2 regions of the Mesorhizobium sp. M0166 genome follow, and region 1 is predicted to be linked to the other one. Evidence: riboswitches for the same ligand, from Rfam matches in the RefSeq annotation. Region 1 holds a riboswitch; the other holds the start of a gene.

Region 1 (14,453 bases):
GGCTGTGTTGCCGCGGCCGTTGCGGAGGTAATCCAGAAAGATGCGCCCACAACGAGCCGATGGCGCAGCCGACAAAAGATAGCGATCGGGATGCTTGCTGACCAACTGCTGCGCTAGCTTTCGGGCATACTGCCGGGCGGCGTCGTGGGTGATCACGCGCTGCAGTGGCGCCATCACATGCAGACCCTTGCCGCCGGTCACCTTCGGCCAGCTATCGAGTCCTTCCGAACGCAGCATGTCCCGGACCTTCAGAGCCGTCTCGACGATCATTTCCCAGTCGACCCCTTCGCCAGGATCCAGATCGATGACAACCCGGTCGGCATGCTCGATATCATCGACGGTGGCGTTCCAGGGATGCAACTCGACAGCGCCTATTTCCACCAAGCCAAGCAGGCCATCAAGATCATCGACCCACAGCCTCACGCCTTCTCCACCCTCGCGCTTCTGAACACGCAGTTGGTGCACGGTATCCGGAATGTCGGGCAATCCGCGCTTGTGATAGAAGGTGACCCCGTGCGAGTGGCGAACCAGCTTGAGCGGGCGCCGGCCGAGGTGGACAAGCGCTTTTTTCGCCACCTTCGTCCAATAGCTCGTCAGCTCCTCTTTCGATGGCACGACTGCGTCGGGCAGCAGTTGCAAAATGTTCTCGCGAGGGACGCCGAAACTTTCATTGGGCGGCTGCGTCTTGCCGACCAATGGCGTGTGGGCTGGTAAGCTCAGATCATCCCGCAGCCCTTTGAACACGGCTTCCCGCAGCAGCCCGTCATCGGTGATCCCGCCATATTCGATCTCAGCCTCAACGGCCGGCTGCACCCAAGTCGCTTTGGGCTTGTCTATCGGTTCGGCCAGCGGAGATTTGTCGACGATCAGCGGGTCCAAGCGTTCGCGCACTTCGCGTGCGTCGGTGAGGCTGTAGCCGCTCTGCGCCTTACCGGCATAGTGGACGCTATTGCCTTTGCGGCGGCCGAGGTAAAGCGAGGCAATCCTGCGCGGCCTGGCACCTAGCTTTTCGACAAAGGCGACAATCGGAAAATTGTCGCTCTTGACGCATTTGAGCTTGAGCCAGCTCTCCTGCCGGCCGGAGCGGTAAGGGGAGTCCGCGCGTTTCGAGACAATCCCCTCAAGGCCCATTTCGCACGCGTGCTCGAACACGGTCGGGCCGTCACCTTCCAGATGATCAACATAGACGAGTGCCGAGGGCGCGCCTTTCAATAGACGTTGCAAGGCCCGCTTACGCTCGAGGAGTGGAGCGTCACGCACGTCTTTGCCGTTGAGATGGAGGAGGTCGAAGGCGTGGAAGACCAGCTTGGTCGATTCGGCCTTCCCAAGTTCACGGCGTAGTGCCTGGAAATCAGGACGCCCTGTAGCACCAAAAACTGTCGCTTCGCCATCGATGATTGCCCGCCTTACTTTTAGCGTACCCGCAGCTCGGACGATCGGGACGTATCTGTCGGTCCAATCGTAGCCGTTGCGCGTGAAGGCCTGCACCCTACCCTCTTGGATGATCAGCTGCGTACGGTATCCATCGTATTTGATTTCGTGGATCCACCCGCGGCCCCTGGGCGGCTTGTCGACCAGTGTGGGCATTTGGAACTCAATGAACGACAGCCGGCCAAGGCCAAGCTCGGTAAGCATGCACGCGCACTCCAAACGCTGCGATTTGAATCAATATCGCTGGTTCGAATCGGTTCCGAAACAAATTGCGGGCTCAGGCGCACGTCAGTCATTCTCTTAAGTTAGCAATCTCTTGACGGCCGCAACAACCGCCCCAGACTCATGCACATGGCCTGGGAAATTACAGACATCAACGTCGGCGACGAGGTGGCGATCACGGTGACGGTGCTCAAGTTGCTTGATGACGGCAGATCCAGCGTCAGCATCCCCTCCTACGGTTTTCCACATTCGATCCCTGCCCCTAAGAAGGCTAAGCCAGGCGACGAACTCCAGCTAACAGGCGAAGTGACGCGCGTGGACGAGCAAGACCGGACAGTTACAATGAAGGCAGGCGGGCTGATCACTATCGATGTCGATGCAATCACCGATTGGACGCCTGTCCCACGCAAAAAGATGGCGTCCCTAAGAGATGAGCCGGATTAAAAGCAACAACGACCGGATCGCCGAGATCATCGCGTTCGCCGTCGACGCGCCAGGGGACACCACGATCAGCGAGGTCCTGCCGGGGCTGGCCACCAGCCCTGGTAGCGACGCTTGGTGCCGCCTGTCACGGAAAACTGGTGACGCTACTAAACCGCTCCTTTAGGAGCTCATCACCACAAGCGCCTCAGATGAGCTGAAATCGCACGATTCTCCTGGCTCACACTGCAGCTCCAAGTAACACATCGGGGGCAGAACGGAGGGAAAGCAGGCTCAAGGTCGAGGCGGACCAGCAAACAATTCAGGAGTCGCGGGCTGTAAAAAGCGCAACGAAAGCTGCTTGCCCGCGTTGCGTTGATCCGAAGCTCCACCGGGAGGACTACATGGCCGACGACAAGAGCACGCGCGACCGAGACCGCCTGGAACCTAGCCAGAACTACGACGTAAAGCATTTCGCTCAGCAAAATGGCATCGCCGTGGATCAGGTTCCCGAGCTGATCCGCGCCAATGACAACGATCGCGCGGGCGTTGCGGAGGCTACCAAGGCCCTCCGGCGGGCGGCCGGCGGGAGCCGATCGGACGGCAGCGGAGATCCGCCAGGAAAGAGCTCGAATGCACCTCGGCGTAGCGAAAACTGATTGCGACAAGGTGATTGTCACCAATTGGCGAGGACAAGACAGACCGCGAGCGTATCAAGTAGCTTCATGCGGGGTTGCTCGCCGAAGAGACTGGTATAACGGCGCGCGATCTCATCGAAACGATTGGAATCGATCGCGCATCACTCGTGCACGAGCCACGGATGCTGAATTCTAACCGGAAGTCGCCCGAGAAGCCGGGATAGTCCGGCTGAAATTCCGAGGAGGCAAAAAACGCGCACTTTCGGGGGGACAGGAGCCGGGCCATCGGTGCCACCCGATCTGGCATCGTCCGGGGGCAAGGTCTGCTGCGCACGCCCAACCTTCACCGTCAGCGGTGTTCCAGCCTCAATGCGAAACGTCCCACACGTGCGGGAACGGCGGGACGCGATCGGGCGCCTTGCATCAGGCAAGGTGTAACTCGGGGGCCTGCGCAGCCTGGTGCGCGCGATCACTCCTCACAGCTCCAGGATCGGTGGAAGCGATTGTGGTCCGCGTCCTTCCTCCGGAGACGCGGGCAGGTCGTCACGGACCATGGTGAGCAAACCCCTTGGTCAAAATGGTGCATTAGAAATTTGGAGCATAGTTGAGGCAGAAAGCATTGTTGGCCATAGACAAGAATGGTGGCGACAATCTTCCTGAATGGCTTCCGAGCCGCCTGCCCGAGGATCCAGTAATCCGAGCAGACGTCGCGGCAAAGATTTCAAGTGAGGCTCACGGCAAAAATGGGTCGGACGATGAGGTGCTTATGAAAGCCAGGCTGGTGGAACAGGAAGAAGCTGAAGCCTAGTCGGCCACCAACCATCTATGATTCCGTTGCTCCTGGTCCTTTATGTGCTCTCGATGTTAGGATTGGTCGGGTACGTGCTCGCTCGTTCGTATTTTCTATGACGCCCGCTCACCTCTAGTGCGCCATCTCAATTTCGAATCTGATCCTGGCGTGAAGCAACACCTCGCCCTTCTCTGTTCGAACGATCATTGCGAAGTCGCGGCTGGAACCGTCTGCCTTGTCTTTCACGATCGCCGCCAAGGCCCTTGCTGCCTCGACCCTGGCAGCTTCCGCGTCAGGAAGATCGGTGCCTTGATCGTCCTGATACAACTCATTGGCATCCGCGAAGTCGAAGAAATATCGCGGCATGGTTGGGCGCATCGGTCTGGGAGATTAGCTAAGACGAAGCGTTTTGCAGCCTCCGTCAGGCGGGCGCGATCCTTGCCGTGGATCTCTGCCGAGCTGGTCGGGGGTCAGGCCGTTCTGGGCGGCGAAATACTCCACCTCATTGTCTTCGTGCGCTGACATGCGGTCGCGTCCGCGGAAATCTCGTTTACTCTTGTCTTCGGCCATCTTGTCCTCCCTGTCGCCTTGGATAGACCGCAACGCTGCCGAGCGACTTTCGTTGCGCATGTACCGCTCTGCTGCGATTATTTGGCATTCATCCTTTGGCCATTTGGCGGTCGCCCCGCGGAGGTGAAGTCTCTTTGCTGCTTCCGCTCGCGTTGAGAAGCGCAAACAGCCATAGCAGTCGCGAGATGCTTCGCTACCGTGGCGAAGGCCAGGCCGGCGGCGTCACTCCGGTCGCATCGCTGGTGGCTCGGTCCGGTCAGCCAGCGGCTTTCACCTCCAAAAAATGTCGCGGCAGACGCAGTTGCTCGGCTTCTGTACTATGGAATCTCGACCCAGATAATGCGGCTACATCATCGCCAGTCGGGGAAGTATTTCCCGCGGGGATAGCCACTGTGTTGACGGCATCCAGCACCCTTTCGCGGAGCTGGTGACAATCCCAATGCCGCCGAGGGTTGAAAATTTTGCACGGTTTGGAACGCTATTGGAGCGCCGTGTTGAACTCCGGTTCCATCATACCGACAACAATCTTCAACAAACCATCATTGCAGTCACCAAGAACGTGATGGAAACGGCGAAGGCCGGTGCAAGCAGCCAGCGAGCCTGGCTCGCAAACGTTGAGCGCCGCGGCCGCGGTGAGGGCTAGGCGCCCAGCCTGGTTCGGTTTTGCCGTTGCGGAACCGCGGAAACAGCAGATTCCCCCACGTTGGCGGTGCGTCGGTGGAACGGGCCGACTGAGAACCGCTGTTGCCGTTAAATCTGAGTCTTCGCTGCAAGTGAGCGCGATCAACGTCCACACATATTTCAGAAAGTTAATCAGGCTCTAGCAGCCTTCCGCCCGTAGGGATCGCACCATTCGCACCACGACGGGATCGTAGGGGATTTTTTCGGATCTGCTGTAGTTCATTGTAAATAGCGCCGCACGGTCATTGCAGATCGCAATGACACGTACGTAGCGGATTTGCCCGTCCCTGATGCCGGAATAACTGGCCCAAGTCGGCTTAACGCGCCGATAGGTCACTTTCCAGCCTGCCTTTTCGTCCTCGACAATTCGATGCTCTATCTCGGCGCGGAAACTGGCCTTGCCGAGCCTTGCGCCCCAAACAGCAAGAAAGGCCTCGTTTGTGCCCTGAAAAGCTGCCCCCTGGTCGGAACGCTGAGTCAGAACAAAGCCAGGGGGCACATCGAATACAAAGCCAAACTGCTTGATGCCGAAGGGCTGCCACTCTTGCGCATAAAGAAGCGTGGTGAAAAACAACAACGAGACGAAGCTAAGCAGCAAACGGAACATGGCGTTTAATTAGGGTCGCGTAATATACCGTCCATACCTGCCGGATCCAGATCGCAATTTTTTGCCAAGGCGACCTAGCGTCGGCAAGCTGGCTTAGTCTCAGACTCCGGCGGCAATTTGGCTCCAAACTCGTACTCGGGCGATCACCTTGGCCATTTCCGATGAGACGCCGTTAATGAGCTGAGGCTGGCCAGCGAGACGCCGCCGCATGCAATCGCTTCAAGATTTTCAGCCTTGGCCCCGGGTGGTCGGCAATCCAAGGCTTACGAGTCCTCGCGTCCAAGCCCTGTGCAGATTCCAACAATGCGGCCGGGGCCGGTTAACAATCGAAGGGGACTCTCGGATCTGGAGTGATGGTCGAACTTTTGAACATCGAGCTGGCTAAGGCCAGGCAGCGGGTGAAACGAGCGGAGCTGTCTCTCCAGCGTGCGAACGAAATGCTGGACAAAGACGGCGGCGTCGGCAGAACACCGGCGCTGGCAGGCTGGCGGAAGGTCAGGATGTCGTGCTGCGTTGGTCGCGGGAAAGCACGGCCTTGATCGAGGCGGGATAGCGGGCCAGAGACGTACCACCGGCCGGGTCAGATGGGGACCGTGGATGACATTGCGTTTGTGATGGCAAAAGATTGCGTGCGGAACCCTGGTTGAGATCGGACCCAGAAACGCCGATCTGCCCCGCCTACGAGACATCGCAATTGTTTGGTGACTAGTCGCGGGACCGTTCGCCGACGCAAGAACTCTTGCTACATGCCCACCAGCCAAAAAGGGATGTGCCGTTAACCGGATTTTCTCATCCTCCAATGCTTAATCGCGAGACTGAATGGGTAGGTGATCGGTGTCAAACATAAGCGCGTTTCCGCTGTATCGGCGACGGAAGTTGGTCGAGGAAATTGCCCGCGTGCTGGAATCCAAGAACGGGGAGGATGCGAATGCGTTCTGGCGCAGCACCGCCAAGACAATTCTCCTTCAGTTGTCCGAATCAGGAGTTGCGTCCAGGCTCGCCGAACTGGAGGTTGGATCGCTTCTTCATGCCGTCTTAGGCGATATAGCGAGCCGGAGTGCTGCGAAACGCGCACATTAGCATCGACTCACGACGAATGATTGCCACTCGCGGACTCTACTAAGCTTGGCATCTGTTACCAGCACTGCTTCCGTCCAACGCAAGGTTGCTCAACCTCTCATTGGTCTAACGACAGGTGTGGCGACCGCGCAAGTGGACGAGCTGGTCACCGACGGGCTGGGCGCCTCGACGCGGCCCTCGATGCCGCAAAGATGGCTGGGCAAAATCGCATTCATCTGTCAGCGAGAGGTCAAGTTTTGGCGTCTGCCAACTCTGATAAGCGCGCTACACCTTGGCTTTCCGCTTTGCGGAGCCTTTCCTAGGCGGTGTTTTTGCAGTGCCTCTGCGGCCAAGACCGCTTGCCTTGGCCAGAGCAGACCGCTTGGCTGCATAGCCACCGTGGGGTAGTCCCAGGCCAATCTCCACTTGGCTCTGTACTCGTCAGGTGTCATGTCCAGCAAACCCAGGTGACGCTTCATAGACTTGAATTTCCGCCCATTCTCGAGACTTATGATATAGTCTGGAAATATCGACTTCTTCGGATTTGTGGCCGGAGTAAATACTGGCGGCGGTGCCGCGACGGGCTGAACTAGAGCCGACAACGCAGAATTGACGCCAGCAATCAGCGCCGGCAAATCCGCTACGGGCATTGCGTTGTTCTGGACATAGGCCGCTACGATGCCCGCTGTCAGCCCTAAAAGACCAGCGCTCGTCTGCTCAGTTGCTTCGTCCATCAAGCTCAGGCCCCTGATTCGTCACCCGTTCCTATTCGGGAACCTTCACCAACCCAAATGCTAATGACCACTCTTCGTTCTGGGGGCGCATTTACGCAAGGCTGTCTCTGCCCGGCCAGAGCAGGTTGACAGGGTTTTCATGGAGATAAACCGCGTCCAATTACGCTCACGCGGCACGAGCTGCATTTTCACGCTAGCCGGAAGTCCGCAGCGACTCATTTGTGAGTTGGCAAGGCGGCAGTGTTCTGACGTTGTCAATGAGCCGTGTTTGGCCGAGCCAGGCGGCTGCGAGCAGGCGGACCGGCCGATCGATGCTTGTTGCTATCGGTTGCAGATCTGCTTCGCCACGGAGTTCCAGGTACTCGACCTCGCGATAACCTGCGGACAGAATCGCTGCACGCGCTTGGGCAAGCGCTGGGAGGACGGGAGAGCCGTTCGAGAGCCCCTCCGCAGTATCGAGCAGGACCGATGCGAGCCTTGGGGCAATGGCCCGCTCCGCTGGCGAGAGCCGAACATTGCGCGATGACAAAGCGAGACCATCGGGTTCCCGGACTGTCGGACAGGGGACGATGGTAATTGGCATATCCAGGTCCCGGACCATGCGAGTGATGAGTAGAAGCTGCTGGAAGTCCTTCTCTCCGAAAAAGGCGAAATCAGCGCCAGTCTGCAAAAAGAGCTTTGCAACGACGGTCGCCACCCCATCGAAATGACCAGGCCGGAACGCACCGCATAGGCCTTCGCGGACGCCGGACACCGACACGGTCGTGGTGAAGCCGTCAGGATACATCTCAGTCGCATGCGGAACATAGAGCAGGTGTGCGCCCAACGGAGTGAGCTTTGCAGCGTCTTCCTTTTCGGTGCGGGGATAAGCGGCAAGATCCGCGGCACTGTTGAACTGCTTGGGATTGACGAACAGCGTCACGATCACACGATCGGCCTTCTGAAGCGCAGAACGCACGAGACTCAAATGTCCTTCATGCAAGGCTCCCATCGTGGGCACCACGGCGATACTGGCACCTGAACGGCGCCATCCCGCCACGACGGCACGAAGTTCGGCAATGGTGCGGACAATCGGCACGCTCATGCAACATCTCCGGCCTTCGGCTCGTCGGCGAAAAGATGTTCGGCCGCTGGAAAGCGCCCTTCCCGCACATCAGCCGCGTAGGCGGCGATGGCAGCTTCGACCTCTGAGCCCAGTTCGGCATAGCGCTTGACGAATTTCGGCCGAAAACCAGTGTACATGCCCAGGATGTCGTCGATCACAAGGATCTGCCCATCGCAGGCGTCCGAGGCACCGATGCCGATCGTGGGAATTGTGGCTCTCTCGGTTATTCTCCGTGCGAGCGGCTCCGTGACCTTTTCCAGCACTATGCTGAACGCCCCGGCCTCGGCAACAGCAATGGCGTCGCGAAAAATCCTGTCGCCGTCTACGCCCCTGCCCTGGACTTTATAGCCGCCGAACACATTGACCGATTGCGGCGTCAGCCCGACGTGGGCCATGATGGGAATTCCGCGAGCAGTGAGAAAGCGGATCGTCTCGGCCATGCTCTCGCCGCCCTCCAGCTTGAGGGCGGCGCATCCGGTTTCCGCCATGAGCCGCGCGCCGTTGCGAAAGGCATGTTCGGGGCCTTCTTCATAGGAGCCGAATGGCATGTCAACGACCATCAACGCGCGCTCAAGACCGCGTCGCACGGCCTTGCCATGCATGATCATCATGTCGAGCGTGACGCCGAGGGTCGAGGGCAGACCGTGAAGCACCATTCCGACACTGTCGCCGACCAGCACGACGTCGCAATATCTGTCGACGAGCTGCGCAATGGGTGTGGTGTAGGCGGTCAAGCAGACGACCGGATCCTTGCCCTTGCTGGCCGCGATGTCCGGCGTCGTCAACGCCTTCGTTTCTACCGCCACACTCATCGGCACGTTTTCCCTGCGTCAGGCTTAAGCGGTCAACGGTTTTGCATAGTTTTGTGCAGGTGCGAAGGCCAAAATCAAACTGCATCGGAAAAGTTGGTGCATTGCGAAGCGCTTCAAAGCAAGGGCTAAAGGCCCCCAATTTTCTGCTGCTTCGGCCGAGTTTCGCAGTACCCTTGTTGTGATGGTTTTGAGCAATCAGCGTGGTGGTGGTCTCAAGGGATGTGCTTCAGCTCGAACGGTTTGACTACCGCAACAGCGTGATTCACGTTCAGAATCGATCTCAGGTCCCAAGGCGTACCGAAATGCATTGTGGCGAAAAACTAGGCAATGACTGAACACGAGGCCACAGCTGTAAGGCAACGCATAGATGCCGGCGACCGCATGCTAGCGCCGCGGAACTGATTGCGGTGTGGCGGTGTACGCTTATTTCCGATGGGAACATCATTGCGCTGGCCGGCGCGCGACGATCGCTTTCCGGCCGAGCCATGCAGACGGATCACCGCCGCCTTCAGGATCGGTTTTCGGAAAAGTCGGCTTGCAGCATCAATTTTCATGAGATAGAATTGTTTTTCATAGTATTTGGCTGATTTCGCACCAAACTTCGATGAAAGGTTCCCCTTTTCATGCCTGTGGCGCAGAAGCACCAATTTTCAGGTCCTGTTATCGTTTTTCAGGAAATCCGCCTTCCGGAGATGGTGACCCCGGCCGGGTACAGCGCCCTGATCGGAGCCTACGAGCTCGCCGTGCCCTTGCCCCGGACCCTGTCGGCCACTGGCGAGCATCATCGCATTACCGCACGGGATGGCTGGCGGATCATGACGCCCCGCCATGCCCCACATCCAACACTCGAAGGCCACCTGACCTTCGCGCTCAAGTACGAGGGGCTCGACCTTGCCGTCCTCAAACGGCTGTTCCAGGTGACCGGTTCCGCACCGATCGAGGCGCTCGTCCGTGAAAGCCCCACAGGCAGTTATGCCCGCCGCATCTGGTTTCTATATGAATGGCTGACGGGCACACGTCTCGATCTGCCGGACGCGGCGGCCGGACGATACGTTCCGGTTGTCGATCCCGAGCTGCAGTGGCCCGGATTCGAGAAGACCGCTTCGCGCTACCGCATAAGGGACAATCTCCCCGGCACGCCTGAGTTCTGCCCGCTGGTGTTCCGAACCAAGACCCTCGAAAAATTCATCGGCCTTGAACTGCCGCGGCGCGCGGAGGCAATCGTGGCGGAGGTGCCGCGCGACCTCCTTGCTCGGACCGCCGCCTTTCTTTTGTTCAAAGACTCGCGATCAAGCTATGCGATCGAGGGCGAGCGCCCGCCGCAAGATCGCATCCAGCGCTGGGGCCGCGCCATCGGCGAAGCCGGCCGCTGGCCGATCGATCGCGATGAGCTGCTACGTCTGCAAAAAATTGTACTTGGCGACGCCCGTTTCGTAAGACTTGGCTTCCGAAAAGAAGGAGGTTTCGTCGGTGAGCATGACCGAGACAACGGCACGCCCCTGCCCGATCACATCAGCGCTCGGCCCGAGGACCTGCCGCGGCTAATCGATGGAATGGCGGCCTTCGATCAGGGCCCCGCGCAAAGCCTTGATGCAATCATAGCCGCCGCAATCCTCGCCTTCGGCTTTGTCTACATCCACCCGTTCGAGGACGGAAACGGCCGCATTCACCGCTACCTAATCCACCACGTCCTTGCCACGCGCGGCTTCAATCCGCCGGGAGTGGTCTTTCCCGTCTCGGCCGCGATCCTGGACCAGATCAACGAGTACAGGGGCGTGCTCGAGAGCTATTCGCAGCGCCTTCTGCCGTTGGTGGAATGGGAACCGACGCCGCAATTCAACGTCCGGGTGCTGAATGACACCGGTGATTTCTACCGGTTCTTCGATGCGACCCCGCACGCCGAATTCCTCTATGACTGCGTTCAGCGGACGATCGAACGGGACCTTCCCGAGGAAACCGCATTTCTGCAGCGCTACGATCAATTCCGGCAGCAGGTGGATGCCTTTATCGACATGCCCGAGCGGCTGACCGATTTGCTCTTCCGTTTTCTTCACCAGAATGATGGACATCTATCGAACCGCGCGCGCGAAAAGGAATTCGCCGCGCTGACCAGTGACGAGGCAGGAAGAATCGAGGCGATCTACGCGCAAACCTTTGGTGCCCATTGAAGGCGTGATCATGAGGATCGATTTTTAGTCCAACGGTTTGCGATTCCCTTGTCCCTGCCTTCATCTCCCACGCTTGACTTGTCGCCGAGACATGCGCGATTTTTTCCGCACGGTCTGACCAGCCGCCGATCAGCCGCGGCCAGAACGCGCTTGACAAACCGGAGACGTCCCGTCCAACCTGGCGCATTCACCAGGGGAGTCCCGGCAAGGGGCTGAGATACTGCTTGCTTTCGCGGCGCAGTGACCCGTTGAACCTGATCCAGTTCATACTGGCGTAGGGACGGTGCAAGCGCTTTGCGGGAGTTTACGCCCGAGGTCCTGTTTCGGCAGGTCGACAGAAGCGTCTTTTCATCCTTCCGGCACAGAACTGGGTCTCCAATGCATGAGCAAAGGAGCCTCAAGATGAATGCCCTCACTCCCGCCGTCTCGACGGGACCGCTGCCCGCCTCGCGGAAAATCCACAAGCCCGGTGCCATCCACCCGCAGATCAGGGTGCCGATGCGCGAAATCTCCGTGCATCCGACGGCCGGCGAGCCGCCCGTCACCGTCTACGATCCGTCCGGCCCCTATACCGACCCGACTGTCGAAACCAGCATCGAAAACGGTCTTGCCCGGCTTCGCGACGAATGGATCATGACGCGCGGCGATGTCGAGGCCTATGACGGCCGCCACGTGCGGCCGGAGGACAACGGATTTGTGACCGGTGAGCGCCTGACGCCGGAATTTCCCATTCGCAACCGGCCGCTCAGGGCCAAGGCAGGCAAGGCGGTGACCCAGCTTGCCTATGCGCGTGCCGGCATCGTCACGCCCGAGATGGAGTTCGTCGCCATCCGCGAGAACCTTGGCCGCGAGATGCTGCGCGGCAAGCTTGAGCGCGACGGCGAGGCCTTCGGTGCCGCTATCCCCGGCTTCGTCACGCCGGAGTTCGTGCGCGACGAGGTTGCGCGCGGACGCGCGATCATTCCCGCCAACATCAATCATCCCGAGAGCGAGCCGATGATCATCGGCCGCAATTTCCTGGTGAAGATCAACGCCAATATCGGAAACTCGGCGGTCACCTCCTCGATGGCAGAGGAAGTGGAAAAAATGGTGTGGGCGATCCGCTGGGGCGCCGACACGGTGATGGACCTGTCGACCGGCCGCAACATCCACAACATCCGCGAATGGATCCTGCGCAATGCGCCGGTGCCAATCGGCACGGTGCCGCTCTACCAGGCGCTGGAGAAGGTGGGCGGCATCGCCGAGGATTTGAGCTGGGAGGTCTATCGAGACACGCTGATCGAGCAGGCCGAACAGGGCGTCGACTACTTCACCATCCATGCCGGTGTGCGGCTGCATTACATCCCGCTGACCGTCGCCCGGGTCACGGGCATTGTCTCGCGCGGCGGCTCGATCATGGCCAAATGGTGCCTGCACCATCACCGGGAAAGCTTCCTTTACGAGCGTTTCGCGGAGATCTGCGACATCTGCCGGGCCTATGACGTGTCCTTTTCGCTCGGCGACGGGCTCCGTCCGGGCTCGATTGCCGACGCCAACGACGCGGCGCAATTCGCCGAACTGGAAACGCTCGGCGAGCTGACGAAGATCGCCTGGGCGAAGGATTGCCAGGTGATGATCGAGGGGCCCGGCCACGTGCCCATGCACAAGATCAGGCAGAACATGGACAAGCAGCTCGCTGTCTGCGACGAGGCGCCTTTCTACACGCTGGGGCCGCTGACGACGGACATAGCGCCGGGTTACGACCACATCACCTCAGGCATTGGCGCCGCCATGATCGGCTGGTTCGGCACGGCCATGCTCTGTTACGTCACACCGAAGGAGCATCTCGGTCTTCCCGACCGCAATGACGTCAAGACCGGCGTGATCACCTACAAGATTGCGGCCCATGCCGCCGACCTGGCTAAGGGGCATCCGGCGGCGAAAGTCAGGGATGACGCCCTTTCCCGCGCGCGCTTCGAGTTCCGCTGGGAGGACCAGTTCAACCTGTCGCTCGATCCCGAAACCGCAAGATCCTTCCACGACCAGACCTTGCCCAAGGAAGCGCACAAGGTGGCACATTTCTGCTCGATGTGCGGCCCGAAATTCTGCTCCATGCGCATCTCCCACGACATTCGCGCCGAGGCGCAGAAGGAGGGGATGGTGGCCATGGCGGCGAAATATCGCGAAGGCGGCGATCTCTACGTGCCCGCGGACGAGACCGGCGCGCCGCTCCTGCGAGAGGCGCGCGAGCGATCATGAGGGTCCTGGTCAAGGGGGCCGGTGTCGCCGGCCTCACCGCAGCTTTCGAGCTCGCCACACGTGGCGCGACGGTGACCGTTGCCGAGATAACACATACCGTTGGCGGCAATGCGTCGTGGTTCGCCGGCGGCATGCTGGCGCCATGGTGCGAGCGTGAAAGCGCCGAGCAGCCAGTGCTGGATCTCGGACGCGATGCCGCCGACTGGTGGGATGCGGTACTGCCGGGTCACGTGACACGGGCCGGAACACTGGCCGTGGCCGCGCCGCGTGATGCGGGCGAGCTCGACCGGTTCGCCAGCCGCACCTCGGGTCATCGGCGTGTCGATGAAGATGAAATCGTGTTGCTCGAGCCCGACCTCGCCGGCCGCTTCCGCCGCGGACTGCTCTTCCCCGACGAAGCCCATCTCGACCCGCGTCAGGCGATGGCGGCACTTCATGACAGGCTGGCGGCGATGGGCGTCGAATTCCACTTCTGCGCTGACGTCCGGCGTGCTTCCGGGTTCGATCGTCAGATCGACTGCACGGGAATGGCAGCAGCCAATGACAGGCTGCGCGGCGTTCGCGGCGAGATGCTGATCCTGCGCACACCTGATATCTCACTGTCGCGCCCGGTCAGGCTGCTCCATCCGCGCTTTCCGCTTTATGCGGTGCCACGCACCGACCACCGTTTCATGATTGGCGCGACGATGATTGAGAGCCGGTCCACGGGACCGGTGACGGCTCGTTCGATGATGGAGCTGCTGGGTGCCGCCTATGCCCTCCATCCGGCCTTTGGCGAGGCCGAGATCGTTGAAACCGGTGTCGGCGTCCGTCCGGCCTTTCCCGACAACCTGCCGCGCGTCGAAACGAACGGCGAGATCATAGCGATCAACGGGCTCTATCGTCACGGCTTTCTCCTCGCCCCCGCCATGGCGCGCCAGGCTGCCGACCTGGTTTTCAGTCAAGACAGAACCAAGGAGCTTGCCCATGAAATTGATG
Region 2 (14,453 bases), on a different contig from region 1:
TGCGCCAGTGTCTCCTGCGGATCGACGGCCTCGCGCTTCTGGTCGAGCGTGGCGATCTCCAGATTGGTTCCGAGCCGCACCGTGCCTGCGTCCGGCTTCAATTCGCCGGTCAGCATCTTCAACAGCGTCGTCTTGCCGGCGCCGTTCGGCCCGACCAGGCCGACGCGATCGCCGCGCTGGATGCGGGTCGAGAATCCCTTGACCACAGTCAGATCGCCAAAGCTCTTCTCGATGTTCTTGGCTTCGATCACCAGCTTGCCGGATTCGGCGGCGTCGCTGGCTGTCATCGTCGCCGCACCCTCGGCGCCGCGATGACCACGAAAGCGCTGGCGCATGGTCTGCAACTCACCGAGCCGGCGCATGTTGCGCTTGCGCCGTGCTGTCACGCCATAGCGCAGCCAGTGCTCCTCGCGCACGATCTGGCGACCGAGCTTGTGCTGCTCGCGCTCTTCCTCCTCCAGCACCGTGTCGCGCCATTCCTCGAAAAAGGCAAAGCCCTTGTCGAGACGGCGGGTCTGGCCGCGGTCGAGCCAGATTGTGGCGCGCGACACGCGCTCGAGAAAACGACGGTCATGCGAGATGACGACCAGTGCCGAGGAGGTGCGGGCAAGCTCCTCCTCCAGCCATTCGATAACCGAAAGGTCAAGATGATTGGTCGGCTCATCGAGGAGGAGAATGTCGGGCTCCGGCGCCATGACGCGGGCGAGGGCGGCGCGCCGCGCCTCGCCGCCGGAGAGGTCGTTCGGCCGCTCCTCGCCGGTCAGGCCGAGATGCTCCATCAGATAGGTGGCGCGGTAGGGATCGTCGGCGGGTCCGAGCCCTGCCGAGACATAGGCGCGGACGGTCGCAAAACCTTCCATGTCGGGAATTTGCGGCAAGTAGCGGACGGTCGCCGAAGGCTGGCGGAAGACTTCGCCGTCCTGCGGCTCGATCAGCCCGGCGGCGATCTTGAGGAGCGTCGACTTGCCCGAGCCGTTGCGGCCGACCAGGGCGATCTTGTCGCCAGCAGAGGCCGTCAGGGCGGCACCGTCGAGCAGCGGCGTGCCGCCGAAGGTCAGCTTTATCCCGTCGAGATTGAGAAGCGGCGGCGCCATGTCAGCTTTCAGGTAGGGGAAAAGGATGCGCGAGCAGCAGCGCGCGGCCGCTGGCCAGCGCGATTTCCAGCCGGCCCCTGACCTCGTTGGAAATGGTCAGCGACGAGCCGAACGCGACCTCGACATGGTCGAGCGGCCATTTGGCACCGGTGACGCTCAGGCCGGCGAGATCGGAGAAGCCGAGCACCGAAAACAGTGTGCCGTCGGCATAGTCGAAGCGAGCCTTTCCCGGCAGCAACGGAATGCCTTCCTGTGCGCCGCTGGTCAAAAGCACTTCCGTCCCGCCTTCCGCCAGCCGGATGCTCAGCGCCAGATGCAGGAAGATGTGATCGGTGCGTTTGCCGCCGAAGGCGCCTGCGAGCACAAGGCTGGTCGCACCGCGTTCGAGTGCGGCGGCGATAGCGAGTTCACCGTCGGTCTTGTCCTTTTCGGCGGGAAACACCTGCCGTGGCACGGCCGCCAGATCCTCCGGCAAATCGGCAGGCACCGAATCGAAATCGCCGACCCAGAGTTCCGGCCTCAGGCCCAGCATGCGGGCATGGCCGATGCCGGCATCCGCAGCGATGACGCGCGAGCCTTCGACCTGGCGGTCGAGCAGCGGCGTGCGGATGAGATCGCCGCCAAGCAGGATGGTGAATGTGCTCATATCTCGTGGCCCTTACCAGCCCTGCCCCGGAAACGGAAGATGAAACGGCAGACGAAACGGAAGGCTGGGCTTTGGATGCCCGGCAAACTTCCGCTTGCGCAGCACTTCGGCCGGGCCTATGTGTCGCAACGCTCTAACGGGGTGCCGGACGCGATTTTCGCGGACCGGCTGAGAGGCAAGACTGCCAACCCGCTGAACCTGATCCGGTTTGTACCGGCGGAGGGATTAGACGTTTCGGACAGCCCGACGCCTCAATTCCTTTCAACGCGAACGAAGGAGGCGCCGATGCGCAGTTTTTTCCACTCTCTTGTCTCAATTGTCCTGTTTGCGGCATCCGCGCTCGCCCTGCCGGGGCAGGCATCGGCACAGGATAAGCTGACGGTCTATACCTATGAAAGCTTCACCGCCGATTGGGGTCCGGGACCGGCTGTGAAGAAGGCCTTCGAGGCCGAATGCAGCTGCGTCGTTGAATTCGTCTCGGTCGCCGACGGCGTCGCGCTGCTCAACCGTGTGAAGCTGGAAGGCGCCGCGACCAAGGCCGATATCGTGCTTGGCCTCGACACGAATTTGACGGCGGACGCCAAGGCAACCGGCCTGTTTTCGCCGCACGGCGCCGTGTCGGGCGTCAGCGTCCCGGGAGCCTGGAGCGACGATATTTTCGTGCCGTTCGACTATGGCTATTTCGCCGTCATCTACGATACCGAAAAACTGAAGAGCCCGCCGAAAAGCCTCAGGGAATTGGTCGAGGGCGATGCCGGCGACAAGATCGTCATCCAGGATCCGCGCACCTCGACGCCGGGCCTTGGCCTGCTGTTGTGGGTCAAGTCGGTCTATGGCGACAAGGCGCCCGAAGCCTGGGCCAAGCTCAAGGCGAAGGTGCTGACGGTGACGCCAGGCTGGAGCGAGGCCTACGGCCTGTTCACCAAGGGTGAGGCGCCGATGGTGCTGTCCTACACCACCTCGCCGGCCTACCACATGGTCGCCGAAAACACCGAGCGCTACCAGGCGGCGTCCTTCGAGGAGGGCGAATATCTGCAGATCGAGGTTGCGGGGATCACCACCAAGGGCGCGAAGAACCCGCTGGCGGAAAAGTTCATTGCCTTCATGACCGGACCGAAATTCCAGGATGTCATTCCCGAAACCAACTGGATGTTCCCGGCCGGCAAGACCGACAAGCCGCTCAACCCGGCGTTCGACAAGCTTGTCAAACCGACCAAGACCTTGCTGTTCAGCCCGGAGGAAGTCGCGGCCAACCGCAAGGCCTGGGTCGATGAGTGGCTTGCGGCGATGAGCAAGTAGGATTCCATATGGTGTTCGTTCCCGACCTCAACCGCACCCATCGTCAAGCTGGGTAGCGCGAAATGCAGGCTCGCCGTCCTGACTCCCGCGTCACTGCCGGCGTCGTCGCGCTCGCCGCCATCGCGCTGCTGATCGGCGGGGCATTCGCCGGGCTGGTCGTCGAAGCCACACGCGACCCGTCCGGCGCCGCCTCCGCTTTCGATTCCTATCTCTTGCGCGTCGCCCGTTTCACGCTCTGGCAGGCAGTCCTTTCGACCCTGCTCTCCGTTGCACCGGCGCTGTTCGTCGCGCGCGCCCTGTCGCGGCATCCACAGTTTCTCGGGCGAGGCTTTATCCTGCAGCTTTTCGCTCTGCCGCTGGCGCTGCCGGCCATTGTTGCCGCACTCGGTGTCCTGGCGCTCTACGGCCGTGCCGGGTATTTTGCCGGCACGCTGGGCGCGCTAGGCGGCCAGAGCTGGCCCGGCATCTACGGCCTGTCGGGCATCCTCGTTGCCCATGTCTTCTTCAACCTGCCGCTGGCAACGCGGCTGTTCCTGGAAGCATTGCAGACCGTGCCGGCCAACCAATGGCGGCTGGCGAGCCAGCTTGGCATGGGCGCTGCGCCGGCCTTTCGGCTGATCGAATGGCCGCCGCTGCGTGCGGCCCTGCCGGGCATCGCCGGGCTCGTTTTCATGCTGTGCATCACCTCCTTCACCATCGTGCTTACGCTCGGCGGCGGACCCAGCGCGACGACGCTGGAGGTTGCCATCTACCAGGCGCTGCGTTTCGACTTCGACCCGGCGCGGGCGGTGACGCTGACCTTGTTGCAAATTGCGCTGACCTTCGTGGTCGTGCTGGCACTGACGCGGCTCGGCGCCAATGTGACCGGCGACGCCAATCTGCCGGTGGCGCCGCGCCGGCATTTTTCAGCCGGTGCGGCCGAGACCGTGCTGAACGCGCTGGTGATCGGGCTGGCATTGCTGTTTGTCGCCGGGCCGATGGCGGCGACGCTGGCAGCCGGGCTTGGCGCCGATCTCGGCCGCCTGGCCGGCGAGAGCGCGGTGCGGCAAGCGACGGCGACCAGTGGCGTGCTCTCCCTCCTGTCGGCGATGCTCTCTGTGGCGTTGTCGCTGTCGCTGGTCATGGCGCGCCGGGCGCTGGCGCTCACCCGGCGGACAGGCCGGCGGACACTGCTCGAACATCTGGCCGACACCGGTGCGGGGTTCGTCCTGGTGGTGCCGCCCATTGTCATCGGCGCCGGCTGGTTCCTGCTCTTGCGCACCGTCAGCGATGTCTTTGCGATCGCCCCCGTCATGGTCGTTGCGGTCAATGCGGTGATGGCGATGCCGTTCGCCATCCGCGCCATCCGCCCTGCCTATGACGCGGCAAGCGAACGCCACGAACGGCTCTGTGCACAGTTTGGTATCTCGGGCTGGAACCGGTTGCGGCTGGTCGACTGGCCGTCGCTGCGGCGGCCGCTAGCCACCGGCTTTGCTTTCGCCATGGCGCTGTCGCTCGGCGATCTCGGCGTCATTGCGCTGTTCGGCAGCGATTCCGTGCAGACCTTGCCCTATCTGCTGCTGGCGCGCATGGGCAGTTACCGCACCGAGGATGCGGCCGGGCTGGCGCTGCTGCTCGGCCTTGTCTGCCTGGCGCTGGTGCTGGCCGCGGACTGGCTGGGAAGGAGGGAGAAATCATGATGCCGATCAGCCCGGAACGGTCCATTTCGGTGGAAAAAGGCGCAGCCGTGCGGCTCGACAAGGTCTCGTTCAGCTATGGTGAAACGCCGCTTACATTCGATGTCGATTTCCCGCCGTCGGAAATCACCGCCATCATGGGGCCGAGCGGGTCGGGAAAGTCGACGCTACTCAATCTGGTGGCCGGTTTCGAGGCGCCGCGGTCGGGCCGCGTGCTGATCGGCGGCGCCGACGTCAGCACTGCGCCGCCTTCAGCGCGGCCGGTATCGATGGTGTTCCAGGAAAACAACCTGTTTGCCCATCTATCCGTCGAGCAGAATGTCGGGCTCGGCCGTTCGCCTTCGCTCAGGCTGAGCGAGGCTGACCGCGCCGCAATCTCCGCAGCGCTGAAGCGCGTCGGCCTTTCCGGCAAGGAAAGCCGGCTGCCGCGCGAACTCTCCGGCGGCGAGCGGCAGCGGGTCGCACTCGCCCGGGTCCTGGTGCGCGACCGGCCGGTGCTGTTGCTCGATGAGCCGTTCGCTTCGCTGGGACCGGCACTGCGCGACGACATGCTCGACCTGGTGGCCGACGTCCATTCGGAGCAGCGCATGACGGTGCTGTTCGTCACGCACCAGCCGGACGATGCGCGCCGTATCGGCCAAAACATGGTTTTCCTGGATGGTGGCACGGTTGCCGCGACGGGCGCCGCCGCCGATTTTTTCGTCGAGGCTGGACCGGAGGCATTCCGACGCTATATCGGCTCGGGTCCGTTTGCGGCTGGATCACGAGATGTTGCCCGGAAGCGGACATAATTTATGGTCAAACCGGCGCAAGGCGAAGCGGCGCTTGCTTGCCATGGTCGAGGTAGTGTGGCTAGGTCCGCCAGGAGTTGGTCCGGCTTAGACCGTGATTTGCCCTTGCTGCCTCGTATCTGTCGGACGCACGAAGGACGCCGTAGCACTTGATTTTGCGCGTGATGCTTTCCGGAAATCGCGCCCGATTTTCGCGGTCACGTCCCAGGACTTGAAAGGAAGCCGATCTGCCGACCGGCATCGACAATCGGAGGGTGAAACCGCTGGCTCGCTTTCTGGCGCTGGCCGGTCTTGCCTTGGCGCTGGCAAGCTGCCAGATGTTCACGCCTCCCGACGTGCAGGAATCGGGCTTCCAGCCCTCCGACAAGCCGATCACGGTCGACAATGTCGCCGCCAACAGCAAGCTCGCCCAACTGGCGAAGGCGCAGCACCCGCGCATCCTTGCCACCTATGGCGGTGAGTATTCTGACCCCAAGCTCGAGCGCATGGTGGCCAAGATCGTGGGCAGACTGACCGTGGTGTCGGCCAACCCGACCCAGACCTACCGCATCACCATCCTCAACTCGCCCAACGTCAATGCCTTCGCGCTGCCGGGCGGCTATCTCTACATCACCCGCGGCCTGCTGGCGTTGGCCAACGATTCGGCCGAGCTTGCCGCCGTCATTGCGCATGAGATGGGCCACGTTACGGCTAACCACGGCCTGCAGCGCCAGCAGCTGGAAGCGGAAGAGGGGTTGGCGACCAAGGTCGTTTCGGACGTGCTCGGCGACAACCCGACGGCCAAGGCGGCGCTGATCCGCGGCAAGCTGAGGCTGGCCCAGTTCTCGCGTAATCAGGAGCTGGAGGCCGACGCCATCGGCATCAAGTCGATCGGCGAAGCCGGTTTCGACCCCTACGCCGCCGGCCGCTTCCTGCAGTCGATGTCGGCCTATACCGATTTCCGCTCGATCAGCGGCGCCACCGACGCCAGCCTCGACTTCCTGGCGACGCACCCCAACACGCCGCAGCGTATCGATCTCGCGCAGCGCCACGCCCGCCAGTTCGGCGCGCCCGGTGTCGGGTCGCGCGACCGCGATTCATTCCTTGCCGGCGTAGACGGGCTGCTTTACGGCGACACGCCGGAGGAAGGCTATGTGCGCGGTGAAACCTTCCTGCATCCTGGCCTCGGCGTGTCGTTCTCGGTGCCTAACGGCTTTATCATCGACAATTCGGCGGCGGCGGTGACGGCGACAGGCCCGGGCGACATGGCAATCCGCTTTGACGGTGTTTCGATCGACAAGGACCGCTCGCTGACCGACTACATCCGCAGCGGCTGGGTCGCTGGCCTCGACGAGAGCAGCGTTCGCCAGGAGACGATCAACGGCAACGAAGCCGCAACCGCGCATGCCGGCGCCGATGGCTGGCAATTCGACATTGCGGTGATCCGCGCCGGCGGCCAGGTCTACCGCTTGCTGACCGCTGCACCGTCGGCCAGCACCTCGCTGAGCACGGTGGCGCGCTCGGTCAGCGGCTCGTTCCGCATCCTGAGTGCTGCCGAGAAGGCAGCGCTGAAGCCGCTGCGTATCCGCATCGTCACGGTGCAGCCCGGCCAGACGATGGGCTCGCTGGCCGCACAGATGGTCGGCGTCGACCGCAAGCTGGATCTGTTCAGGGTGCTCAACGCGCTGTCGCCGGGTGCCGCCGTTTCGGCCGGCGACAAGGTCAAGATCGTCACCGACAAATAGCAGCCGACGCGGTTCAGGCTGCGAGAAATTCCGGATTCTGCTTTACCAGCGCCGCCTTGAGTTTTTCCATGGCGCGCGCCTCGATCTGGCGGACGCGTTCCTTGGAGATGCCGAGTGTTTCGCCGAGTGCTTCGAGCGTCGCGCCTTCGTCGCTCAGCCGGCGCTCCTCGATAATCCTGAGCTCGCGCGCATTGAGCGCGCCGAGTGCCGTCCTCAGCCACACCGAGCGGCGTTCGACATCGATCGTGTCGCCGACGACCTCATCGGGCAGCGGGTCATCCGAAACCAGGAACTCCATCCGCTCGGTTGCGCCCGCGTCGTCGGCAAGCGGCGTATTGAGCGAACTGTCGGGTGCCGAAAGGCGGGAATCCATCATCGCCACATCGGCCTCCGATACCCCGAGAGCCGCCGACACTTCGCGGTAGAGCGTGGCATTCGACGTCTGCTCGGCGCCGTTTGCCAGGCGGGCGCGCAGGCGCCGCAGGTTGAAGAACAGCGCCTTTTGCGCCGAGCTGGTGCCGCCGCGCACGATCGACCAGTTGCGCAGGATATAGTCCTGCATCGAGGCCCGGATCCACCAGGTCGCATAGGTCGAGAACCGCACCTCGCGCTCGGGCTCGAAACGGGCCGCTGCCTCCAGCAGTCCGACATGGCCTTCCTGGATCAGGTCGCCCAGCGGAAGGCCGTAGTGGCGAAACCGCGACGCCATGGAAATGACCAGCCGCATATGCGCGACGGTGATGCGGTGCAGCGCCTGCTGGTCATTATTTTCCTTCCAGCGCAGCGCCAGGAGATGCTCTTCGTCACGTTCCAGATAAGGGGCTTTCATCGCCGCGCGAACCATGGTCCGTCCTGCACTGTCTTCCATCATGCCGCGCTCCTGTTTCAGGCGTTGCGGTGCGATCGAATCGTGAGTTGGCGCCGATGGTTGAAATGGCGGCGCCGCGCCCTACAACAGCGAAGAACGTGCCATGCGGGGGAATGTTCCCCCGGACTGTCATGTCGATTGCGCTGTTCCAGGCGATTCGCCACCGGCCCTGACTCAGCCGGATGGCGTCGGGAGATGCTGGTTGAGAATGGGATTTCAAGGGCGCGAGATTTTTGAAATCTAGTTTCTTATTCCGGCATCGCGCATCTGTCATTTTCCGGCACTCGCAATGACGCCGGACATCGGCCAAGGACGGGATCACAGAAAAATGAAATGGCTCAAATCGCTCATTATCGCCGGGACGCTGCAGGTTCTGGCCATCGCCGCCGGTCATGCCGGCGCCAATCTCGACCAGATCAAGCAGTCCGGCGTCTTCAAGGTCGGCACGGAAGGAACCTATGCGCCCTTCACCTATCATGATGCTTCCGGCGCGCTGGTTGGCTTCGACGTCGAGATCGCGCGGGCCATCGCCGAGCGCCTCGGCGTCAAAGCCCAGTTCCTCGAAGGCAAATGGGACGGGCTGATCGCCGGTCTCGACGCCAACCGCTACGATGCCGTCATCAACGAGGTCGGCATCACCGAAGCGCGCAAGGCCAAATATGACTTTTCGGATCCCTACATCGCCTCCAAGGCAGTGCTGATCGTGCGTGGCGACAACACCGATATCAAGAGCTTCGCCGATCTCAAGGGCAAGAAGGCGGCGCAGTCGCTGACTTCGAATTTCGGCAAGCTGGCTGAAACCAACGGCGCCGAACTCGTCGGCACCGACGGCTTCGATCAGTCGATCCAACTGCTTCTCACCGGCCGCGCCGACGCCACCATCAACGACAGCCTGTCCTTCCTCGATTTCAAGAAGCACAAGCCAGACGCCAATGTGAAGATTGCCGCGCAGGAGGAAAACGCCGACTATTCCGGCGTCATCGTGCGCAAGGGCGATCCGGAACTGGTGGCCGCCATCAACAAGGCGCTGGCCGACATCAAGGCCGACGGCACCTACCAGAAAATCGCCGACACCTATTTCGGCCAGGACGTTTCGAAGTAAAACGGCTTTCTCGTGTGGGCCGAACGCCGGCCCGCGTCGTTCGTATCGCGGCGAGCTGTCTTTGACGGCCCGCCGCTTTCGCGTGATATGAGCGACGGCAATCTGGCAAGGAGGAGCTTAGTGCCGCACTGGCTGCAATTGATGCTGGAATCCCTGCCTACGCTGCTGTGGGCTGCACTGATCTTCACCGTGCCGTTGACGCTGCTGTCGTTTGCGTTCGGTCTTGTCCTCGGCCTGGTCGTGGCGCTTGTCCGGCTGTTCGGCCCCAAACCCCTGGTCGCCGTGGTCCGCTTCTACGTCTGGATCTTCCGCGGCACGCCGCTTCTCGTGCAACTGTTCCTTATCTTCTATGGCCTGCCATCGGCCGGCATCCTGCTCGACGCCTTTCCGGCAGCACTGATCGGCTTCACCTTGAACATCGGTGCATATTCGTCGGAAATCATCCGCGCCGTCATCGGTTCGGTGCCCAAGGGCCAGTGGGAAGCGGCCTATTCGATCGGCATGACCTGGGCCCAGGCAATGCGGCGCACCATTCTTCCACAGGCGGGGCGCGTCGCGGTGCCGCCGCTGTCCAACACCTTCATCTCGCTGGTCAAGGACACTTCGCTCGCCGCCGCCATCACCGTGCCGGAGATGTTCCAGGCAGCGCAGCGCATCGTCGCTACCACCTATGAGCCGCTGATCCTCTATGTCGAGGCAGCGGCCCTCTATCTGGTCATGAGCTCCGTGCTGTCGGCCTTGCAGGCGCGGCTGGAAAAACGGCTCAACCGTTATGGCGGCTTCCTGGAGGCGCGCGCATGATCGGCCTCACCAACATTGAAAAGCGCTTCGGCGACAATCTCGTGCTGAAGGGCGTGACCGTCACCATCGAGGAAGGCAGCGTCACGGCGCTCGTCGGGCCATCGGGCGGCGGGAAAAGCACGCTTTTGCGCTGCATCAACCTGCTCGAGCTGCCGACTTCAGGCACGGTGCGGATCGGCGACGATGCACTCGAATTCCACCCTGGCGGCAGGGTCTCGACCAGGGATATTCAGCGGCTGCGGCTGCAGACCGGCATGGTGTTCCAGAATTTCCAGTTGTTTCCGCATCGCACTGCGATCGAGAACATCATGGAGGGGCTGGTGACGGTGCTGAAATGGCCCAAGGAAAGGGCGCGCCAACGGGCGCTCGCCCTGCTCGAAAAGGTCGGCATGGCGCACAAGGCCGATGCCTGGCCGGCGACCCTGTCAGGCGGCCAGCAGCAGCGCGTGGCGATTGCCCGGGCGCTGGCGCCTTCGCCGAAAGTCCTGCTCTGCGACGAGCCGACCTCTGCGCTCGATCCGGAACTGGCGCAGGAGGTGGTCGACGTGCTCGGCAAGCTCGCCAGCGAGGGCACGACCATGGTGATGGCGACGCATGATCTGCGGCTCGCCTCGAAGATCGCGCGGGAAGTGGTGTTCCTCGATGCCGGCAACATCGTCGAACAAGGCCCGGCCGCGGTGCTGTTCAGCAACCCGGAACGCCAGCGGACCAAGCGGTTTATCGCCACGCTGAAGCAGGAGGCGGAAAGGGAGGGCGGTCGCGAGAGCTAGAACGGCCATCGCCAGTCAGCCAAATAGAAAAGTCAGCTAAAACAAAAAACCCGGCGCGAGGCCGGGTCTTTCTGAATTCGAAGGCGAGAAAAAATCAGGCAGCTTCTTCCTGCTCGGCTTCCTCGTTGTCGGCCTTGGCGCCGCGCTTCGGACCCTTATTGAGGTTCACCTCGATGAGGCGCACCGCTTCGGTCTCCGACATGCGGTTGACGGCCGCGATCTCACGGGCCATGCGGTCAAGCGCCGCCTCGTAGAGCTGGCGCTCGGAATAGGACTGCTCCGGCTGGTTGTCGGCGCGATAGAGGTCGCGCACCACTTCCGAGATGGAGATCAGATCGCCGGAGTTGATCTTGGCATCATATTCCTGGGCGCGGCGCGACCACATGGTGCGCTTGACGCGGGCGCGGCCCTGCACGACCTTCAGCGCGCGCTCGACATAATCCTCTTCCGACAGCTTGCGCATGCCGATCGAGGTCGCCTTGGCGACCGGCACCTTGAGGCGCATCTTGTCCTTCTGGAAGTCGATGACGAACAGCTCCAGCTTGTGGCCCGCGACTTCCTGCTCATCGATCGAGACGATCTGGCCGACACCATGCGCCGGATAGACGATGTACTCGCCGGTCTTGAAACCGTGGCGCGCTGCGGTAGACTTCTTCTGCGGGGTGATCGTTGCCATTACGCCCTGAACTCCTTGTTGTGGTACCGGCATCGTGCCGGCCCGAACTCGTGCGACCGGGGTGACCGGTCCTTAGCCACACAACGATGAACTCACCGGAAAGGCCAGGACCGGCAAATCGCAACATTGCGACCGCCTGCCCCAGATCGCTCTGGTCCGGATTGAGAAATTCACCTTTCAGTGATTTGGGGCGTTTGCGCCATAAATCGACGTTGTGTCACCGGCATGTTTGGTTTGATATAACACAAAAAGTCGGGAGAATCAAGGTTTTGCTGCACGCGCGAAGGCCATGCGCCGTCGCCGCCTGTCAAGGCAGTTAATGTATCACGTCTGTTACGCGGCGTCAGGCCGCCGCAGCCGGCAGGCTCGTCAATCGCCTTCGCCGGGCTCCGGGGAGAAATATTTCTCGAACTTGCCAGTTTCGCCATCGAAGTTTTTAGCGTCGGCCGGCGGCTCCTTCTTGGCGGTGATGTTAGGCCATTTCTCGGCATATTCGGTGTTGATCTGCAGCCATTTGTCGAGGCCCGACTCGGTATCGGGCTTGATCGCATCGGCCGGGCATTCCGGTTCGCAGACGCCGCAATCGATGCACTCGTCCGGGTGGATGACGAGCATGTTCTCACCTTCGTAGAAGCAGTCGACCGGACAGACCTCAATGCAGTCCATGTATTTGCATTTTATGCAATTGTCGGTCACGACATAGGTCATTGGTCGGCTCCGGGACGTCCCATTTTGTTGGGCTTTTTTGGTGAGGTAACGCCTTTGTCCGCTGGTGGCAAGGGCGGCCCTTGCCAGCGGTGCCGCGGTTTCCGGAATGGAATTCCAGAGGGCCGGCAAAGCGGACGTTCGAGTTTGCTCAATCGTCGCCGAGCAGGTGGTCGGTCTGGCGGCGTTCTTTCTTCGTCGGGCGGCCGCTGCCGGCCTCGCGCAACGGCGGCACCGCATCGGGAAGCGCCTCGCCCTTGGGCGCGGGGGGCGGCGACATGTCCTCGTAGAGCAGGCGGGCCTCTTCGGCCGGGCCACGCCGTACGCCGGTGCCAAGGACTTTCCAGACGAAGATCCGCCGCTCCAGCGTGATGGTCAAAACGTCGCCCGGCCGGACCGTATCGGAGGCCTGCGCTGCTTTGTCGCGATTGATGCGGACCCGTCCGGCGACGACCAGCTTGGCTGCCAGCGTGCGCGACTTTACCGCGCGCGAGAAGAACAGCCACTTGTCGATGCGCTGGCGGGCATCAGTGACCATCGGACGAGCAGCTTACTTCTTCAGCTGGTCGCGCAACGCGGCGAGCTTGGCGAAGGGCGAGTCCGGATCGAAGCGGACCGGGCGTTCCTCACGCGGCTTTGGCTGGAAGGCGGGCTTTGCGCCTTGGGCGCCGCCTTTGCCGTCCTGTCGGCCACCCTTCCAGTCGGGCCGGTTTTCGCGCCGGTCGGGGCGTTCGCCTTGCGGCTTGCTTGCGCGCTCTGCCGCCTCGCCTTGCGGCCTCGGCTTGAACTTGCTGCGGTCGAAGCGCGGCTTGCCGGCGCCGTCGCGCTGGTCGTGGCGCCCCTGACGGGCAGGCCCGTCGCCCGGCGTCGGTTGCGCGCCGGCATCTACCGGCGCATCGCTGCGGCCGCCCGGCGCAGCTTGACCATTGCGCGCACGATTGTCCCGATGATTGTCCCGGGGGCGGTTGTCATGCTGGCGATGACGTGGGCGCTGGTCGAAACGAGCCTGCCGCCACAACAGGATGGGTTTTGGCTCCTCGGCTTCTGGAGCAGCTTCGCCGGCGACGGCTTCCGCCGTTGCTGCAGGTTCGGGGGGCGATGCTTCCGTAGTTTCGAAAACCGGCGGCTCTGCCGGTGCCGTAGCCTCAGTTTCCGCCCCAAGTTCCGCCCTTGGCTCAGCCGCTGGTTCCGCAGGCGCTTCAGCAGTCGCCTCGGCGGCGGGCCGGGCCTCTTGCGTGACTTCTGCCGCAGCTTCTGGGGCTGGAGCTTCCGCGACAGGCTCTGCCGCCGCTTCGGTCGCGGCTTCGGCTGCTGCCTCCGCAACTGGGGTCGCATCCGACACTGGCTCGGAAACCTCCGCCGGCGGCTCTGCCGCGGCAGATGCTTCCGCCATCCTCGCCTGCTCGGCTCGCGCAGCCTCTTCCGCCGCCTGCTTTGCAGTGGCAGCGTCACGCGCGGCACTGTCCTGTGCTTCGAGCCGCGCCTTGACCTCGGCTGCCGGTTTGGCATCGGCGCGATAGCCGAGTCCCTTCAGGATTTCTTCCATGTCGTCGGCGGTGGCGCCGAGGATCGACATCATCGGCGGCGTCACCATGAAGGATTGGCCGTCATAGGCGCCGTCGGGGCGAGGGCCGAGGCCCGGCTTCCAGTTGGTCGCCGGCCGGATCAGGTCGGCCAGTCGTTCGAGAATATCGACGCGTACGGCACGCCGGCCAAGATTGCGGTAGCCGGCAAGCTTGTAGAAGGTCTTGTCGAATGTGGGATCGATGACCACCGAGGTGCGGCCGGAGGCCAGTGCGTGAACGACATCGCCGAAGCCGGGCTTGTCCTTGCCGTCGTTCCTCAGTGCCCACAGCAGCGTTATCAGCCCGGCCGGCGCCGGTTTGATCAACGCCGGCACGAAGACATGGTAGGCGCCGAAGCGCACGCCGAGACGGCGAAGCGCCGCGCGGCCTTCCTGGTCGAGCGACTTCATCTCGTCGGCAATGTCGCGACGGTTGATGAGGCCGAAATGCTCGACAAGCTGGAAAGCGATGCCGCGGCCGATGCCGGTGATCTGCTCGGCATTCTTGAGATCAACCAGCGGCTTCAGCAGGGATTCGATCTGGAAATTGACGAAGCGCTCGGCGCGCGCCGCAACCTTGTCGCGGGCCGGGCCGGTGAGTTGCTCGTCGGCGAGCAGAACGAGACGCGGCTTCAAAGCGTCTTCGCCGGCAACCAGCGTGCCGATCGGGGCGCCGATCCAGCGCAGCGTGCCATCCGAACCCAGCGCAATGTCGCCATTGGCAGAGGCGCCGAAGC

The links. Region 1 has a riboswitch for thiamine pyrophosphate ahead of thiC (phosphomethylpyrimidine synthase ThiC). Riboswitches for the same ligand answer to the same signal wherever they lie in the genome.
Region 2: linked by a shared signal. The riboswitch ahead of thiB (thiamine ABC transporter substrate binding subunit) and the one ahead of thiC (phosphomethylpyrimidine synthase ThiC) in region 1 are both predicted to bind thiamine pyrophosphate.

Annotation. Positions count from the first base shown of each region.
Region 1 covers NZ_JAMYTD010000001.1:435,468-449,920, reverse strand. The annotation lists gene ligD (DNA ligase D) at 1-1,635, opposite strand, end outside; gene NKJ46_RS02235 (hypothetical protein) at 1,783-2,097, shown strand; gene NKJ46_RS02230 (DUF3606 domain-containing protein) at 2,478-2,732, shown strand; gene NKJ46_RS02225 (hypothetical protein) at 3,316-3,519, shown strand; gene NKJ46_RS02220 (DUF6894 family protein) at 3,634-3,867, opposite strand; gene NKJ46_RS02215 (hypothetical protein) at 3,892-4,071, opposite strand; gene NKJ46_RS02210 (hypothetical protein) at 4,511-4,714, shown strand; gene NKJ46_RS02205 (hypothetical protein) at 4,892-5,359, opposite strand; gene NKJ46_RS02200 (DUF6074 family protein) at 6,194-6,439, shown strand; partial or broken gene NKJ46_RS02195 (Ros/MucR family transcriptional regulator) at 6,704-7,152, opposite strand; gene panC (pantoate--beta-alanine ligase) at 7,346-8,236, opposite strand; gene panB (3-methyl-2-oxobutanoate hydroxymethyltransferase) at 8,233-9,069, opposite strand; gene NKJ46_RS02180 (Fic family protein) at 9,693-11,237, shown strand; TPP riboswitch at 11,420-11,536, shown strand; gene thiC (phosphomethylpyrimidine synthase ThiC) at 11,640-13,475, shown strand; gene thiO (glycine oxidase ThiO) at 13,472-14,453, shown strand, end outside; gene thiS (sulfur carrier protein ThiS) at 14,442-14,453, shown strand, end outside.
Region 2 covers NZ_JAMYTD010000015.1:101,888-116,340, forward strand. The annotation lists gene NKJ46_RS17975 (ABC-F family ATP-binding cassette domain-containing protein) at 1-1,094, opposite strand, end outside; gene NKJ46_RS17980 (thiamine diphosphokinase) at 1,096-1,740, opposite strand; TPP riboswitch at 1,868-1,982, shown strand; gene thiB (thiamine ABC transporter substrate binding subunit) at 2,026-3,039, shown strand; gene thiP (thiamine/thiamine pyrophosphate ABC transporter permease) at 3,102-4,718, shown strand; gene thiQ (thiamine ABC transporter ATP-binding protein) at 4,715-5,506, shown strand; gene NKJ46_RS18000 (M48 family metalloprotease) at 5,761-7,230, shown strand; gene NKJ46_RS18005 (RNA polymerase factor sigma-32) at 7,244-8,101, opposite strand; gene NKJ46_RS18010 (amino acid ABC transporter substrate-binding protein) at 8,427-9,200, shown strand; gene NKJ46_RS18015 (ABC transporter permease subunit) at 9,321-10,001, shown strand; gene NKJ46_RS18020 (amino acid ABC transporter ATP-binding protein) at 9,998-10,771, shown strand; gene NKJ46_RS18025 (CarD family transcriptional regulator) at 10,866-11,447, opposite strand; gene fdxA (ferredoxin FdxA) at 11,817-12,155, opposite strand; gene NKJ46_RS18035 (RNA-binding S4 domain-containing protein) at 12,304-12,690, opposite strand; gene NKJ46_RS18040 (helicase-related protein) at 12,703-14,453, opposite strand, start outside.